Regions from separate parts of the Longispora fulva genome, predicted to be linked through region 2. Evidence: riboswitches for the same ligand, from Rfam matches in the RefSeq annotation. Region 2 holds a riboswitch; the other holds the start of a gene.
The links. Region 2 has a riboswitch for thiamine pyrophosphate ahead of IW245_RS23315 (ECF transporter S component). Riboswitches for the same ligand answer to the same signal wherever they lie in the genome.

Region 1: another riboswitch for thiamine pyrophosphate. It lies ahead of thiE (thiamine phosphate synthase); the one in region 2 lies ahead of IW245_RS23315 (ECF transporter S component).

What each region holds. Positions count from the first base shown of each region.
Region 1 is NZ_JADOUF010000001.1:6,784,969-6,793,165, reverse strand. It holds gene IW245_RS31185 (FAD-dependent oxidoreductase) at 1-963, opposite strand, end outside; gene thiE (thiamine phosphate synthase) at 960-1,568, opposite strand; TPP riboswitch at 1,563-1,672, opposite strand; gene IW245_RS31175 (hypothetical protein) at 1,750-2,619, opposite strand; gene IW245_RS31170 (hypothetical protein) at 2,831-3,007, shown strand; gene IW245_RS31165 (hypothetical protein) at 3,004-3,351, shown strand; gene IW245_RS31160 (ABC-F family ATP-binding cassette domain-containing protein) at 3,585-5,261, opposite strand; gene IW245_RS31155 (class I SAM-dependent methyltransferase) at 5,278-5,832, opposite strand; gene IW245_RS31150 (hypothetical protein) at 5,946-7,085, shown strand; gene truA (tRNA pseudouridine(38-40) synthase TruA) at 7,116-8,075, opposite strand.
Region 2 is NZ_JADOUF010000001.1:5,207,328-5,215,524, reverse strand. It holds gene IW245_RS23325 (energy-coupling factor transporter transmembrane component T family protein) at 1-470, opposite strand, end outside; gene IW245_RS23320 (ABC transporter ATP-binding protein) at 467-1,924, opposite strand; gene IW245_RS23315 (ECF transporter S component) at 1,987-2,565, opposite strand; TPP riboswitch at 2,585-2,689, opposite strand; gene IW245_RS23310 (hypothetical protein) at 2,805-3,407, shown strand; gene IW245_RS23305 (nuclear transport factor 2 family protein) at 3,418-3,888, shown strand; gene IW245_RS23300 (APC family permease) at 3,885-5,138, shown strand; gene IW245_RS23295 (Fur family transcriptional regulator) at 5,146-5,547, opposite strand; gene IW245_RS23290 (metal ABC transporter permease) at 5,553-6,431, opposite strand; gene IW245_RS23285 (metal ABC transporter ATP-binding protein) at 6,508-7,269, opposite strand; gene IW245_RS23280 (metal ABC transporter substrate-binding protein) at 7,260-8,150, opposite strand.

The DNA of each region.
Region 1 (8,197 bases), 1.6 Mb from region 2:
CGTGACCACCTCTGCGGTGATGGGGGCGAGCAGGACGCCGTGCCGGTAGTGGCCGGTCGACACGATCGTGCGGGGGTCGAGCCGGCCGATCAGCGGGGCGTTGTCCGGGGTACCGGGCCGCAGCCCCGCCCGCGCCTCCACCAGCTCGTAGTCGGCCAGTTCCGGCAGGACCTCGATCGCGGTGTCCAGCAGGTCGCGGACCCCCTCGGCCGTGACCCGGGTGGAGAAGCCGCGCTCGGCGGTGGTGGCGCCCACGACGACCTCCCCGTCCTTTCGCGGCACAATATAGACATATTTCCCGTCAATGTAGCCGCGGACCACGTGCCGGATCGACGGCTCGCCCCGCAGGCGCAGCACCTCGCCGTGCACGGGCCGCACGGGCAACCCGACCACCGCCCCGCCGCCGGGCAGCCCGATGGCCGAACCGCGCGGCTGACCGGTCCAGGCGCCGGTCGCGACGACCGTGACGTCCACCTTCCCGGGCGGCGTCGCACTCACGGGCACCCGTTCGCGCAGCGCGGCCAGCACCCGCCGGGGGTCCACCTGATGGTCGCCGGGCGTCAGCAGGCCACCCCGCAGCCGGGGCGTCAACGCCGGCTCCAGCGCGCGGGGGTCGACCTTTTCCGCAGGCAGCCGCCAGTCGGCGTACAACTGGAAGAGTCGGGCGAGTTCCCGCAGGTCATCGCCTGTCCGGCCCACGAGCAGCGTGCCGTCGTCGCGGTAGCCGACCTCGCCGAGCCCCGCGGCGAACTCCGGCCACCGGGCTGCGCTGGCGAGCGACAGCCGGAGCAGGTCGGCCTCGCCGAAGTACGCCTCGGCGACCGGGGCGAGCATGCCGGCCGCGACGTTCGAGGCACCCCGGGCGGGGTTGTCGTCGTGGACGGTGACATCGAGCCCGGCCGACAGGGCGCGCCACGCGATCGACAGCCCGATGATCCCGGCCCCCTGGACCGCGACCCTCATGACAGGGCCTTCAGCAGCGCCTTCGTCGCCACGCCGGGATCGTCGGCGGAGTTGACCGCGCCCACCACCGCGACACCGTAGGCCCCGGCCTCCAACAGCTCGGGGACCCGTTCGAGGGTCACGCCGCCGATCGCGATGGCCGGCAGGCCCACGTGCGCGGCCAACTCCAGCCCGGCGGGGCCGATCGGGTCGGGCAGACCGTCCTTCGTGGACGTGTGGTAGCAGGGCCCCACTCCCACGTAGTCGGCCCCGTCGACCAGGGCCGCACGCGCCCCGGCGGCGTCCCGGGACGTGGCCCCGATGATCGCCGAGGAGCCGAGCAGCCGGCGCGCGACGGAAACCGGCAGGTCGAACGCGCCGAGGTGGACGCCGTCGGCCTGCACGGCCAGCGCGATGTCCACCCGGTCGTTGATCAGGCAGGTCGCGCCGTAGACCCGGCACAGCGCGCGGACCTCCGCGGCGAAGTCGAGGAAGTCGCGGTCGTGCACGCCGTCTTCCACCCGTACCTGGAAAAGGGGTGCACCCGCGGCCAACGCCGCCCGCGCGACGGCGACGGCGTCGCGCCCGGGGCGGGCGTCGGTGAGGACATGGAGGCGACCGAGCATGGTGAATCTCCTCCCTGCGCCGGCATGATCCGGATCAGGTTCTACGGTCGGCGGCTCACATCCGCCCTCTCAGCCCGGTCTACCGGACTCCCGTGGGTTCTCTTGCCGCACACGTTAGCGCACCTCACGCGCAGAGGGAAGCACCGCGTAACTGATGCCTCACTGCACGGCTACGTCCCGTTCACCACGGTTCGGGCAGCCCGCGATGGAAGGCGAGCACCCGGTCCCGGAGTTCCGTCGCCCGCCGGTCGTGGAGCCAGCGCGCGCCGCCCAGCGCCTGCCGGAGACGCAGGAGCGGCTCGGCCTCCGCGATCGCGAGCGGCGCCCGGTCGGCGGCGTCGGGGAAGGCCCAGGCGCGCGCCTCGACGCATCGCAGCCCGGCGGCCGCGGTTCCTACCGGGCTGCGCGCCAGGGCAGCGTCGATCGGTACGACCACCTGGTCGGGGCCGCCGGTCCAGTAGGCCATCAGCGCCAGGTTCCCCCGAGCCCACGAACGCAGTGCCGGGTGGTCGATCAGGTCCGCGTAGGAACAGGCGGCCCTGACCTGGGCGACCGCGGGATCCCACGCCGCCATGTCGAACGACGCCGACGACATGAGCCCACAGAGTTGACCGGCGACGAGATACAGGTCCGACAACTGGGCCGGCCGGTGCGTACGTTCTAGAAGTGTGTAAGCGGAGTCGCGGGCACGACGCGCCTCTTCGAGAAAGTACAGCGGCGGAATCTCCACATAGCCGTAGGCCAGTCGGCGCACCTCCGCACGGAGGTGTTCGATGCTCCAGTCGTCCACCCGGGCCCAGGTCCGGCCGGCGTGGGCCGCGGATTCCCCGGCCGCCTCGTGCACCGCGGTGCGCGGCGGCACCGGACCGGTCGGCGACACCGGGACAGGCGGCCCGACGAGCGACGCGAAGGGCTGTTTCCACAGCGAGGCGGCCACGCGGCGCGCTCCAGGCCGGGCGTTGCCGGTCCGTCCGGACATCCACCGCTGGAGCTGGCGGACCGAGAGGGTCGTCTCCTGGCCCAGCATCCGCGCCTCGCTGCGGAACCGCACGCACCATTCCTCGAGCGTGTTCTCGCTTCGACGAATCAGATATTCGAGTCGAGTCCGGTCCACCGCCCCGCCTTCCGTAGCCGCCGCATCGGACATTACCCGGCGCGACATTCCTCCGACCATGGTGGACATGAAGAGGCGTGGCAATGTCGTCCCAATGTCGCCCCCTATGACGTAGCTATGTCACCCCATTGTGTTGCAGGGTGAATCCATGACGACTTTTCAAGTCCTGATGTCGAAGGTGACCGGGGAGTTTCCCGAGCCGGTCACGCGGATGGCCGTCTTCGACACCCGCGTGCAGGCGCTGACCACCGCAAGGGAGTGGTCGGCCTGCCAGGCGGTGTGCGACGGCACGGCGCGGGTCAAGGTGCTGGCGGTGTACCGGTGACCGGGGAGACCGCGACGGCGCTGGGCACGCTGGACACCCACGAGGCCGACGGGCTGTACCGGATCATCGGCCTCTGCCTGCACGACGAGTTCTGCGCCGACGGCGACGGGGTGTACGCCTACTGGCTCGTCCCCGGCGAGACCTACGGCATCCACCACGACGGGGTGACCTGGACCGTGGCGGGCGGCGCGTGGACCGAGCCCGGCCACACCTACCGCCTGCTCGACGACGGTCACCCGGCGACGGCCGTGCCGATGCTGCACGGCGACGAGCCGTTGGATCCGGAGTGCGCCTACATCGCCCACCACGGCCCGGAGTGCTGGGAACTCTGGCGCCTGAACTGACGACCGACCGGTCGCCCCCGACCCCGAGCGGGGGCGGCCGGTCACCGCGCGGCGGAAGGCAGCGCGGGCCAGCACGTCACGCGTCGCGGCGCCGGGTCACCGGACCGGTCGGAAGGCAGCGCGGGTCACCCGCGCCGGGTCACCACCGGTCGAGGAAGGCAGCGCACGTCGGAGCGTCACGGGCGGCCCCGCCGGGTCACCGCGTCATCGCACGTCGGAGCGTCACGGAGCAGTCAGCGCACGTCCCACACCGGCTCAGGCACCTCGGTGACCTCGCCGTCCGTCCCGAACAGGAGGAACCGATCGAACCCCCGCGTGAACCACCGATCGTGCGTCACCGCGATCACCGTCCCCTCGAAGCCCTTCAACCCCTCTTCGAGCGCCTCGGCCGAGGCCAGGTCCAGGTTGTCCGTCGGCTCGTCGAGCAGCAGCAACGTGGCCCCGGACAGCTCCAGCATCAGCACGAGGAACCGCGCCTGCTGGCCACCCGACAGGGTGCCGAAGGTCTGGTCGCCCTGCCCGGCCAGCTCGTACCGGTCGAGGACCTTCATCGCGTCGTGCCGGGTCTTGCCGGTGCGGTAGTCGTCCCCGCGCCAGAGGATCTCGACGAGGGTCTTGTCGTGCAGCTCCGGACGGTCGTGGACCTGGGAGAAGTGGCCGGGCCGGACCCGCGCGCCGAGCCGGGCGACCCCGCCGTGCGCGACCGGGGCGAGGTCGACCAGGGGCACCTCGAGCGGATCGGTGCCACCGCGGCCGAGGAGCCGCAGGAAGTGGGACTTGCCCGTGCCGTTGGCGCCGAGGACGGCGACCCGGTCGCCGTACCAGACCTCGAAGTCGAACGGGAACGTCAGGTCGTCGAGCTCCAACTGCTCGCAGATCACCGAGCGCTTGGCGGTGCGCCCGCCGTCGAGGCGCATCTTGATGTCCTGGTCCTTGGGCGGCAGCGGTGGCGGCCCGTCGCCCTCGAACTTGGCGAGCCGGGTCTTCGCCGCCTGGTAGCGGGAGGCGAGACCGTCGTTGTAGGCGGCCTTCTGCTTGTACATCAGCACGAGGTCCTTGAGCTTCTGGTGCTCCTCGTCCCAGCGCCGCCGGGTCTCCTCCATGCTGTCGTGCCGGTTGACCCGGGCGTCGTGCCAGCTGGCGAAGCCGCCGACGTGCGTCCACGCGGACCCGCCCTCGACGGCGACCACCCGGTCGGCGGTGTTGGCGAGGAGTTCGCGGTCGTGGCTGACGTACAGGACGCTCTTCGGGGACTCCTTGAGCCGCTGTTCGAGCCAGCGTTTCGCGGGCACGTCGAGGAAGTTGTCGGGCTCGTCGAGCAGCAGCACCTCGTCGGGGCCGCGGAGCAACAGTTCGAGGACGAAACGTTTCTGTTCGCCGCCGGACAGGGTGCGGACGAGCCGGTGCCGGGCGCGTTCCCAGTCGAGGTCGAGGACGGAGACGCTCGCGGTGTCGAACGCGACCTCGGCCTCGTACCCACCGACCTCGCCCCAGGCGGACAGCGCCGTGGCGTACCTCATCTGGGATTTCTCGGTCTCCGACAGCGCGGCCTCCGCGCGGGCGAGCGCGAGGCCCGCCGCGCGGACCCGGACCGGGGCGAGGGTCATCGCGAGCTCGGCCAGGGTGGCGTCCTCGCGGTCGACCATGCTCCACGGCACGTCGTCGTCGAACCGGCCGGCGACGGGCCGGAAGAACTGCCGCATCACGCCGAGCCCGCCGACCCTGGCGATCCCGCCCTCCTGGGAGGGCAGGTCCCCGGCGACCATCCGCAGCAGCGTGGTCTTGCCGGCCCCGTTGGGCCCGACGAGCGCGACCTTGGCGCCCTCGCCGACCCGGAAGGACACGTCCTTGAACAGCTCACGGCCGTCCGGCAGCGTGTACCCGACCCCTGCGACGTCTATGTATCCCACGGTGGCATCCTCCGGCCTACTCGGTCTCCGCGCGACCGACTTTCAGGATGCGGTAGCCCTTCTGGCTGGCGTGCTTCTCCGCCGACCAACCCTGGGCGACGAGCCAGTCGCGCAGCGAGTCCCCACCGAGGTGCCGGGCGACGACCAGCCACGCCTCGGCGTCGGGCCCGAGCCGGGGCAGCCAGCGCAGCAGCATCTCGTGTAGCGCCTCCTTGCCCACGTGGATGGGTGGGTTGCTGTAGATCCCGTCGAACACCACGTCGGCGGGCACGTCGTCCGGCTTGGCCGCGATCACCCGGTCGGTGACCCCCAGAGCGAGAGCATTCTCGTGTACGAGCTCCAGCGCGCGCTCGTTCACGTCCACCGCGTACATGGTCACCTTGGGTGACTGGTGAGCGAACACACAGCTGATCGGGCCATAGCCACAGCCGAGGTCGAGGAACACCCCGCGACCGGGGCGGGGTGCCTTCCGGAACAGCACGGCGGTGCCGGGGTCGAGGCGATTGGCGGAGAAAACCCCTGAAGACACCGTGAACTGGTACGCCGTCGAGTCCACCGAAATGTCAATCATCCGACGCTTATCCGGCGTAGCGGGTGTCTCGCTGAAGAAATGGTCCACGCGCTTATTCTCCCGACATCTTCGGCTGATGCTGTCCGTGGCACCACTTGGGTAACCTGGCGGGCATGACCTACGGCGACCGAGGCTACGACGACCCTGACCCCGGTCAGCGCCAGCCCCGGCGGCGGCGAGCCGCTGAGCCGGACGACTCCTACGAGTATGTCCCCGGTCAGTATGGCCAACAGGGCGGCTACAGCCCCGAGCCGGGCTATCCGACCGGCATCGGCACCGACGACTTCCAGATCGACTCGTTGTTCCGGACCGAGCCGGGCCACGCCGCCCCGGACTACCGGACCGAGCCGGCCTACAGCCCCCCGCCGGGCGGCACCCCGTTCGGCCAGCAGACCACCGATCCGTACGCGGACCCGTACGCGTCGTACGGCTGGGAGCAGCCCCCGCCGGTCGAGGATCCGTATCCCCAGCCGGCCTACGAGCCCGTCTCCGCCCCGCCGCCGGTCCTCGACCCGCCGCCCCCGACCCGCCGGCGGTCCTCCAAGGGCTGGCTGGGCGCGCTCGCCGGGGTGCTCGCCGTGCTCCTGCTGCTCGGCTTCGGAGTCGGAGCGTTCTTCCTGATCGAGGACGAGAAGCCGGCGGCCAAGGAGCCGGCCCCGTCCGCGCCGGCGTCAGCCCCGGCCGACCCGAGCGCCACTGCCTCCCCGGTCGCCGGCAAGAAGGACATCAACTCCCAGGCCACCGACCCGCTGCCGCTCACGGAGGTCGAGCTGTTCCCGGCGGCCACGGTCTCCATCGACGGCCGGGCGTACGCGATTCAGAAGACCCAGTCCCTGACCGACTGCAAGCTGGCGACGACGGGCGACCTGGGGCCGGCGTACACCAAGGGGGGGTGCACCCAGCTCGTCCGGGCCACCCTGTTCACCCCGGGGAAGACGTTCGTGGCGACGATCGGCGTGCTCAACTTCAAGGACGCCACGGCTGCCGCGAGCGCGAAGGCCGACACGAAAACCCTGCTGGGCTCCGGCAAGGGCGCGATCGCCGGCTGGGCGGTGGGCAACGGCACCGACGTGATCGCCGCCTCGGAGACCTACCTGTCGTGGCTGCCGGTCGGCCACTACCTGGCGTACTGCGTGGTGGCCCGCGCCGACGGCAAGAAGCCGGACCCGGCGGACCCGGCGGTACAGCAGGTGCTCACCGACACCGCCGAGACCTATCTCAAGGGCCAACTGAAGCTCCGCGCGGAGGCCTGAGCCGCACCCGGCCCGCCCCAGGGGTCCGCGTCAGGGAGCCGGCGGCCCGGCGTGAACCTCAGGAGGTTGCGGGGTGAGCGCCCGCATATTGCGGGTCACCGCCATCCGGGCCAGGTACTCCCCCGGCGCCGGATAGTCCACGTTCACCAGGGTCAGCCCGTGCGCCGGCGCGACCCCCACCGCGTCGACCCGCACCGCGCTGGTCAACTGCTCCCCGGGCCACCCGACCGGCCGCCGTCCCTCGCCCACCGCGATCAGCGCCCCGATCAGGCTGCGGACCATCGAGTGGCAGAAGGCGTCGGCCTCGACCGTGGCGACGAGCACCTCGTCCGGGTCGCGCCGCCAGTCCAGGCGGAGCAGGTTGCGGATGGTCGTCGCGCCGTCGCGGCGTTTGCAGTACGCGGCGAAGTCGTGCTCGCCCAGCAGCCCGCGCGAGGCGGCACTGAGAGCCTCCAGGTCCAACGGCCGGGGCCACCCGAGGGTGTTACGCCGCGCGAGCGGCGCGGGCCCGCTGGGGCCGTCACAGACCCGGTACTCGTACCTCCGGCGCAGGGCGGCGAATCGCGCGTCGAAGTGCTCGGGCGCCACCTCGACCGCCAGCACCCGGACGTCCCCCGGCAGCAGCCCGGCGAGCCTGCGGACGATGCTGGGCGCGAGCGCCTCCCACGCGGCGGCCGGCACGTCGACATGGCAGACCTGGCCGGTGGCGTGCACCCCGGCGTCGGTCCGCCCGGCGACGGTCAGGTTGTCCACGGTCCGAAACACCCGGGTCAGCTCGCCGAGCAGGACCCCGGCGACGGTGCGCCGGGTCGGCTGGTGCGCCCAGCCGGAGAAGTCGGTCCCGTCGTAGGAAACGGACAGCCGCAGCCGGACGGAGTCCTGCGGGATGCGGGGCGCGCCGGGCGGCGTCCCGACGGGAGCCGGGCCTTCCGGGTCACCAGGATGCCGGGACGCCCCGCTGGCCCCGGCCGGACCTGCGCTCCCGGTCATCCGGGCGACCCCGGACGACCCGGCTTCCCCGGTACCCGTCACCGGGTCCGGAGCCGGAACCTCAGCTGGCGTCTGGACCACATCGGCCTCCCTGGCGGAAACGGGCGAGCCCGCCCTCCCCA
Region 2 (8,197 bases):
GGGAGCAGGCGCAGGGCCGCGAGGGTGCCGATCGCGTACCTCGGCGACAACCGGACCTGCTGGATCAGCGCGTCGGCGAGGTCCGTGGGGTCGATGGTCGCGAACGCCACCACGCCCGGCAACGCCACGGCCAGCAGCCGCAGCGCCAGGCTGAACCCGTTGCCGACCGAGCCGGTGGTCACGGCCCAGAACAGGTGCTCCCCGGTCGGCTCCGCCGCGAACAGCGCGGTGGCGACGACCATGCCCAGCGCCGACACCAGCAGCGGCCAGCACCGTACGACCAGCCGGCTGAGTGGGATGCCGAACAGGGGCACGACAGCGAGGGTGCCGGCCAGCGCGATGGCCGGCGCGACGGCGTCCAGTGTGCTGATCAGCGCGAACGACAGGATCGTCGCCGCACCCAGCTTGGCGACGGGGGACCGCCGGGTCAGCGCCGTCTCCCGCGCCACCAAGGGCGCACCGAACCTCACCGCGATCCCCCGGCCGCTCCATCGCGCGGCACGGCGCGGTGCCAGAGCCCCGAGCCGGACGCGTCACCGGGCACCCGCCCCAGGGTCTGGACCCGGTCCGCGCACGCCGCCACGAAGTCCGCGTCGTGGGTCACGATCGCCAATCCGTGCCCGGCGTCGCGCAGCTCCCCGATCAGGGTCACCAGTTCCCGCCAGGTCCGCAGGTCCTGGCCGAACGTCGGCTCGTCGAGGACCAGCACCCGCGGGGCCGCCGCCAGGGCCGTGGCGACCGAGAGCCGGCGCTGTTCGCCGCCCGACAACGTGTACGGGTTCGCCGCCGCCAGCCCCGCCAACCCAAGCCGGTCGAGGAGTTCGTCGGCCCGGGCGCGCGGGGCGGCGAGGGTGAGTTCGTCCACGACCCGCTGGGTGACGAACTGGTGCTCGGGGTTCTGGAACACCGAACCGATCCGCCGGGCCAGGTCGCGCGCCGGCCAGCGGTGCGGCGCGCCGGGGGCCAGGGCCGAGGTGAGCGTGCCGGTGGTGGGGGCGAGCAGGCCGCCCAGCAGGAGCGCGAGGCTCGACTTGCCGGCTCCGTTGGGGCCGACGATGGCCAGGGACTCCCCGGCTCGTACCCGGATGTGGGTCGGGGGGAGGGCGGTCGTCGCCGCACCGGCGTAGCGGAGGGTGAGGTCCGCCCCGGTCAGCAGGTTTTCGCCCGACCCGACCGTGGACCCGCCGCCCCCGGCCCCCAGGCCAACACCGCCCCCGGTCGACGCCCCGGTGGAGCCCGGAACCCACACCCCGGCAGCCGCCAGCGCGGCCCCGTACCGGGCGAACACCTCCGCCGGCGCCCCGTCGGCCATGATCCCGCCACCCGGCTCCAGCACGACAACCCGGTCCACCAGCGGCAACGCCTCGGCGACCCGGTGCTCCACCAGCACCATCGTCGCGTCGCCCAGCGCCCGGCCGATCGCTTCGCGGACCAGCGCGGCCCCGGCCGGGTCGAGATTGGCCGTCGGCTCGTCGAGGAGCAGCAGGTCCGGCCGGGCGACCAGCGCCCCGGCGAGGGCGAGCCGCTGTTGCTCGCCGCCGGACAGCGCCTCGACCTGCCGGTCGCGCGGATATGGGAATCCGACCCGGCGCAGGGCCTCGTCGACCCGGGGCCAGATCTCGTCCCGAGGGGTACCGAGGTTCTCCAGCCCGAACGCCACGTCGTCGCCGGACCGGGACATCACGAGCTGGCTCTGCGGGTCCTGGAACACGATGCCGGCCGAGCCGCCGACGGTCAGGGTGCCCTCGCGTTCGCCGGAGTCCCCGGGGAGCAGGCCGGCGAGCGCGGCGAGCAGGGTCGACTTGCCGGCACCGGACGGGCCGAGGAGCAGGACGCGTTCGCCGTACTCGATGGTCAGGTCGACGTCGCGCAGGGCCCAGGCCCGCCGCCCGCCGTGCCGCCAGCCGAATCCCCGCAGTGACACGGCCGGGCCACGCCGCGCGCCTCCCGGCCGTGCGGGCGATGCCGCGTCCCCGCCGCGCTCGGTCAAACCAGTTCGCGATCCCGGCCGGACGGGAACCGGTCGAGGACGCCGGTGGCGGCCAGCGCCCGGGTCAGGTAGTAGCCGCCGACGCCGGCGATGAGCAGTGCGCTGAACGTGCCGATCGCGACATAGGGCAGCTTGAAGGCGCCGAACTCCAGCTCCGAGTACCAGACCACGGCGTCGAAGATCGTGGCGGCGAGCCCCGCGCCCACGGCGGCGAGGACGGCGACCGGCAGCTTGAACCACCGGTAGAGGAAGACGAGGAAGAAGAGCTCAGCGCCCAGGCCTTCAAGGAGGCCCTGCCAGACGACGGTCACGCCCCACTTGTTCCCGAGGAACGAGGAGATGATGGACGCGACCAGTTCGGGGATCACCGCGGCACCGGGTTTGCGGATGATCAGGCCGCCGAGGACGGCGGGCAGCAGCCAGGTGCCGTAGAGGATCGCCTGGGCCGGCGGGAAGAACGTGAACACCGGAGTGAGGGCGTTCCACAGCGCGTCCCAGCCCCAGAAGATGACACCGAAGGCGACGGCGAGAACCGCCACCACCACAATGTCCACAGTGCGCCATTTGGTACTCATCGCAGAAATTCTCCCAGGGGTGAGCCGGGGAGCGACTCCCTTCGCCGGCATTACCCGGATCAGGTGTGGAGGGTCAGCGGTCGCCCGCACTCTCAGCGCTCTGCGCGCTCCCCTGTCGTATGCGGGCACCACCGTAGCAGGGCTGATCGGCCCTGACCTGGTGATCCACGATCCGGAAACTGTGAGAATCCTGGCACCGGTGCCGGACTTCGCGACTCGTCTGCTATTCACTGGGGGGTATGAAGCTCTATGCGGAGTTGCCGGCGCGCCGTACCCGACAGATTGTGGCGGACGTCTCCGCCGTGGCCTGGACCGCGCTGTGGGTCCAGATCGCGTACCTCCTGCACCAGGCCATCAGCGCCCTGGCCAAGATCCCCGACCAGGTCACCAGGGACGGCAACAGTCTCCGGGACTCGCTGAACGGGGCCGCCAAGGAGGCCGGCAAGATCCCGCTGGTCGGCAAGGAGCTCGGTCAGAAGCTCGCAGACGCGGCCGGGGTGGCCCAGTCGGCGGCGGAGGCTGGCCGGACCGGCAGCGAGACCGTCGGCACGGTCGCGCTGTTCACGGCGATCGTGGTCGGGGTCGCGGTCACGGTGCCGATCCTGCTGTTCTGGATCCTCGCCCGCGCCCGGTGGGTCGCCCGCGCCCGGACGGCCGTGCTGCTCCGCGACGAGCCGGCCGGCGAGGACCTGCTGGCCCTGCGCGCCCTGAGCACGGCGGCGCTGAAGCGGTTGCGGCAGGCCGCCGCCGATCCGGCCGGCGGATGGCGGGACAGGGACCCGGTGACCATGAAGGCACTGGCCACCTTGGAGCTGGCCACTCTGGGGCTCAGATCCCGGTAAGGTGCACCTTATGTCCGATATCTTGGAGACGATCGACACGCTGTACGCCGCCCTCGACGCCCGCGATGGCGACGCGATGGCCGCGTGTTACCACCCCGAGGCCCGGTTCCGTGACCCGCTGTTCGACCTGCGGGGCGCGGAGATCGGCGCGATGTGGCGGATGCTGACCTCCCGGAGCGAGGATTTGCGCGCGGAGGTGTCCGACATCCGGGTCACCGGGGACACCAAGGCGCTGGCGCACTGGACGGCCCGGTACACGTTCGGGCAGCGGCCGGTCGTCAACGAGGTCCGGGCGGCGTACCGGTTCGCCGACGACGCCCGGATCATCGACCACGTCGACGCCTTCGACCTGACGTACTGGGCCGGCCAGGCGCTCGGCGGCATCCCGGCCCTGGTCACCAGGATGCCCGGCGGGGCGGGTCTGCTGCGCCGAAAAGTGCGCCGACAACTCGACGCGCACATGGCACAGTCTGGGGAATGACGAGCAGGCTCAGCTACGCCCAGGGTGCCGCCATGTTCACCGGGGTCGTGCTCGGTACCGGCGTCCTGATCCTCCCCGGGCACGCCGCCCGGATCGCCGGCCCGGCCTCGCTGCTGTCCTGGCTGGCCGTGAGCCTGCTGAGCGTTCCCCTCGTCTACGCCCTGGTCCGGCTCGCGATCCGGTACAGCGACTTCGGCGGGGTGGCCACTATCGTGCAGCGCGCGTTCGGCCAGACCGCCGGCGCGCTGATCGGCTGGTTCTTCTTCGCCCAGATCGCCGTTGGCTGGTCCGTGGTGTCCCTCACTGGGGCCGGCTACGTCGGCGCGCCGCTGGGCTGGAGCCGGGGCGCGCAGTACCTGTTCGCGCTGGGGTTCATGGTGGTGCCCGTCGTGCTTAACCTGCTCGGGCTCAAGGTCAGCGGGTACGCGTCGCTCGTGTTCAGCGGCGCCGTCCTGCTGCTGCTCGTGGTCACCATCGTGTTCGCCGTCCCGCATGTCCGCGCGGAGGCCTTCCACCCGGCCCTCCCGCACGGCGCGTCCTCGATCGGGGCCGCCGCCGTCCTGGTGTTCTGGGCCTTCCTCGGCTGGGAGTCCCTCACCAGCCTGGTGCCGGAGTTCCGCCGCCGGTCCGACGTCATGCGCGCCACCTGGACGTCCCTGGCCGTGATCAGCGTCGTCTACCTGGCCCTGGCGTTCGTCACGATCGGCACGGAGACCTACCGCAGCGTCTCGGGCTCCGACGCCCCGCTGGCCACCCTGATGAACGAGTCGATCGGCCTCGGGGCCGGCGTCACCACCGGCGTCGTGGCGTGCGTGATCTGCGCCGGCGTGATCAACGTGTATCTTGCCAGCGCCGCCCGCCTCGGCTACGCGCTCGCCCGCGACGGCGTGATGCCCGGCTGGCTGCGGGCGCTGAGCGGCCGGGGCGTCCCGTACCGGTCGACGCTGTTCCTGTTCTGCTCCAACGTCGTGGTGCTCGCGGTCAGCTACTACGGCGACGTGCCGGTCGGCCGCCTGATCCTGGCCCCGACGACCCTGGGCATATGCGTGTATGTCCTGGTCACGCTCTCGTGCGTGAAACTGCTGTGGCCGGACCCGCTCGGCAGGTGGGCCTCGATCGTGGCGGCGGCCAGTTGCCTGGCCGTGGTGCCGTTCGCGGCCACGGCGCTGCTGGTGCCCGCCGTGGTCACGGCGCTGTGCCTCGGCTACCTGTTGCTGACCCGGCGGAGCCGGGAGCTGGTCGACGCCTGACGCGCGGTCAGGACCGCTTGGCCGCGCACTCCGGGCAGGTGCCGAAGATCTCCAGCGTGTGCGCCACGTCCACGAACCCGTGGTCGCTGGCCGTCTTCTCCGCCCAGCGCTCCACGGCGGGACCCTCCACCTCGACGGCCTTGCCGCAGCTGCGGCAGACCAGGTGGTGGTGGTGCCCGGTGCCGCACCGGCGGTAGAGGTGCTCGCCGCCGGGCGGGCGCATCACGTCGACCTCGTCGGCCTCGGCGAGGGCCTGCAACGTCCGGTACACCGTCGTCAGGCCGACCTTGTCGCCCTTGCCCCGGAGCATGGCGTGCAGCTCCTGGGCGCTGTGGAATCCACTCACCTCGCCGAGCAGCTCCATCACGGCGGAGCGCTGCTTCGTGCTTCGGGGTAAGGGCGCAGTCATAACGTTCACGTTACTGGGTCCAGGACGACGTCCGGCGGCTCGGTCCGGGCCGTGTCGTCGGCGGCGCGCACCGGCCTCCTGCGGCGCAGGAGGGAGGACAGGGCCGCGACCAGTACGAACAGGCCCACGGCGAGGACAACGATGAACGCGCCCGGCGGGGTGTTCGCCTCGGCGGCCAGCAGCACCCCGCTGCCCGACACCGTGACGCCGATCACCATCGCGGCGGCCATCGTGCTGCCGAACCCCCGGGTGAACTGCTGCGCGGTCGCGACGGGTACGACCATCAGCGCGCTGACCAGCAGCAGCCCGACCGCGCGCATCGCGGTCGTGACGGTCACCGCCGTCGTCACGGCCAGCAGGACGTTCAGGAACCGCACGGGCAGGCCCGACACCCGGGCGTGCTCCTCGTCCTGGCTGACCGCGTACAGCCACGGCCGGGCCAGCAGGGTCACGGACAGCACCCCGGCGCCGAGGAACAGCATCGTGGCCAGGTCGCTGCGGGACGTGCCGTTGAGGGAGCCGAAGAGGTAGGACTGCAGCGTCGCGTTCGTGCCCTGCTTGGACAGCGAGATCAGCACGACGCCCCCGGCGATGCCGCCGTAGAACAGCATCGCGAGCGCGACGTCCCCGGAGGCCTTCGCGCGTTCGCGGATCAGCTCGATCGCCACCGCGCCGACGGCGGAGACGAGGACCGCCGTGAGCACCGGGGACGTCCGGAGCAGGAAGCCGATCGCGACGCCGGTCAGCGCCACGTGCCCGATCCCGTCGCCGATCAGCGACATCTTGCGCTGCACCAGGTAGATGCCGACCGAGGGCGCGATCACGCCGATCAGCAGCGCCCCGATGAGGGACAACTGGAAGAACTCGTAGCTCAGATAGCTCATCCGCCCGCCTCGCTTCGCTCGCCGGCCGCATGAGGCACCAACGCGCCGTGTCCCTGGTTCACTCGCTGACGCTCGCTCACTGGTTCAGCTCCCAGCGCGGGGTGGTGACCGGCGCGTGCGGGTGCTCGTGCACGTGGTCCGGGCAGGCGTGCCCGGGGGCCGGGGCCGGGGCCGCGCCGTCGTGCGCGATCGTCCCGCCGTGCAGGACGACGCTCCGGGTGATCAGCGGCTCCAGCGGGCCCAGCTCGTGCAGCACGACGACCACGGTGCCGCCGCCCGCGACGAACTGGCGGAGCGCCGCGGCGAACGCCTGCTGGCTGGCCGCGTCGACGCCGGCGGTCGGCTCGTCCATCACGAGCAGTTCCGGCTCGGCGCACAGGGCCCGGGCGATCAGGGCCCGCTGCTGCTGGCCGCCGGAGAGGGTGCCGACCGGTTGCCGGGCCATCGTGGCCAGCCCGACGGCGACGAGCGCGGAGTCGACGGCGCGCCGGTCGGCGGCCCTGGCCGGGCGCAGGAAGCCCCTGCGGGCCAGCCGGCCGGCGGACACCAGCTCGCGGACCGTCGCCGGCACGCCGGAGGAGGCGCCGACGCGCTGGGGAACGTACCCGATCCGGGATCTGTTCTTGAGTTTCGCCAGCGGTTCGCCGAACAGCTCCACCGAGCCCGACGCGATCGGGGTCAGCCCCAGGCTCGCTTTGACCAGGGTGGACTTGCCGGAGCCGTTCGCGCCGAGCAGCGCGACGACCTCCCCGGGCGCGATGCCCAGGGAGACGCCGCGCAGCACGGGCCGACCGTCGTAGGCGACGACGAGGTCGCGGGTCTGCAGGATCAAGAACACCCCAGTGCTGCACGGATCTGGCCGAGGTTGGACCGCATAATCTTGGCGTAGTCGTCGGAACTGCCCGCCGGCAGGCTCTCGATCGGATCGAGGACCTGGGTCTTCGCGCCGGCCCCGTTGGCGATGGTCTCGGCGACCTTCGGGCTCACCAGCGCCTCGGTGAAGATGACCGTGGCCTTGTGCTCCTTGGCGTCGGAGATGATCTCGGCGATCTTCTGGGCCGAGGGCTCCTCGTCGGGGCTCAGGCCGGCGATCCCGACCTGCTTGAGGTGGTACCGGGCAGCCAGGTAGCCGAACGCCTCGTGCGCCGTGACGATCTCGGTGCGCTGGCACGTCTTCAGCCCGGCGGCGTACTCCTTGTCGATCGCGTCCAGCTCGGCGTGCAGGGCGCCGGCCCTGGTCCGGTACCCGTCGGCGTGGGTGGGGTCGATCTTCGCGAGCCGGTCGGCGACCTGGTCGGCGATCGTCGCGAGCCGGGTCGGGTCGAGCCAGACGTGCGGGTCCTTGCCGGCGTGCCCGTCCTCGACGATGTCGGAGAGCGGCTGCACGGCGGCCACGTCGAAGGCGTGGTCCTTGGCGTTCTGGGTCACGGCCTCGTCGACGGCCGGCTGGAACTTCGGCAGGTACACCACGAGCTTCGCGTCGGCGATCAGCGCGGTCTGCGCCGCGGTGAGCTCCAGGTCGTGCGGCTCCGCGCCGGGCTTGACGAGGTTGGTGACCTTCACGTCGCCACCCCCGACCCGTTCGGAGATCCACTGGAAGGGGTAGGCGGCGGCGACGACGCTCAGCCTGCCGTCGGAGGCGTCCGCGCCCGAGCAGGCGGCGAGCGCGCCGGTGGCCAGGACCGCGGCGGCGGCGAGTGCGAGGGGGCGGGTGAACATGTTTCAACTCTGCGCCTTAATGGGAATGATTGTCAACTTCGGTTTTG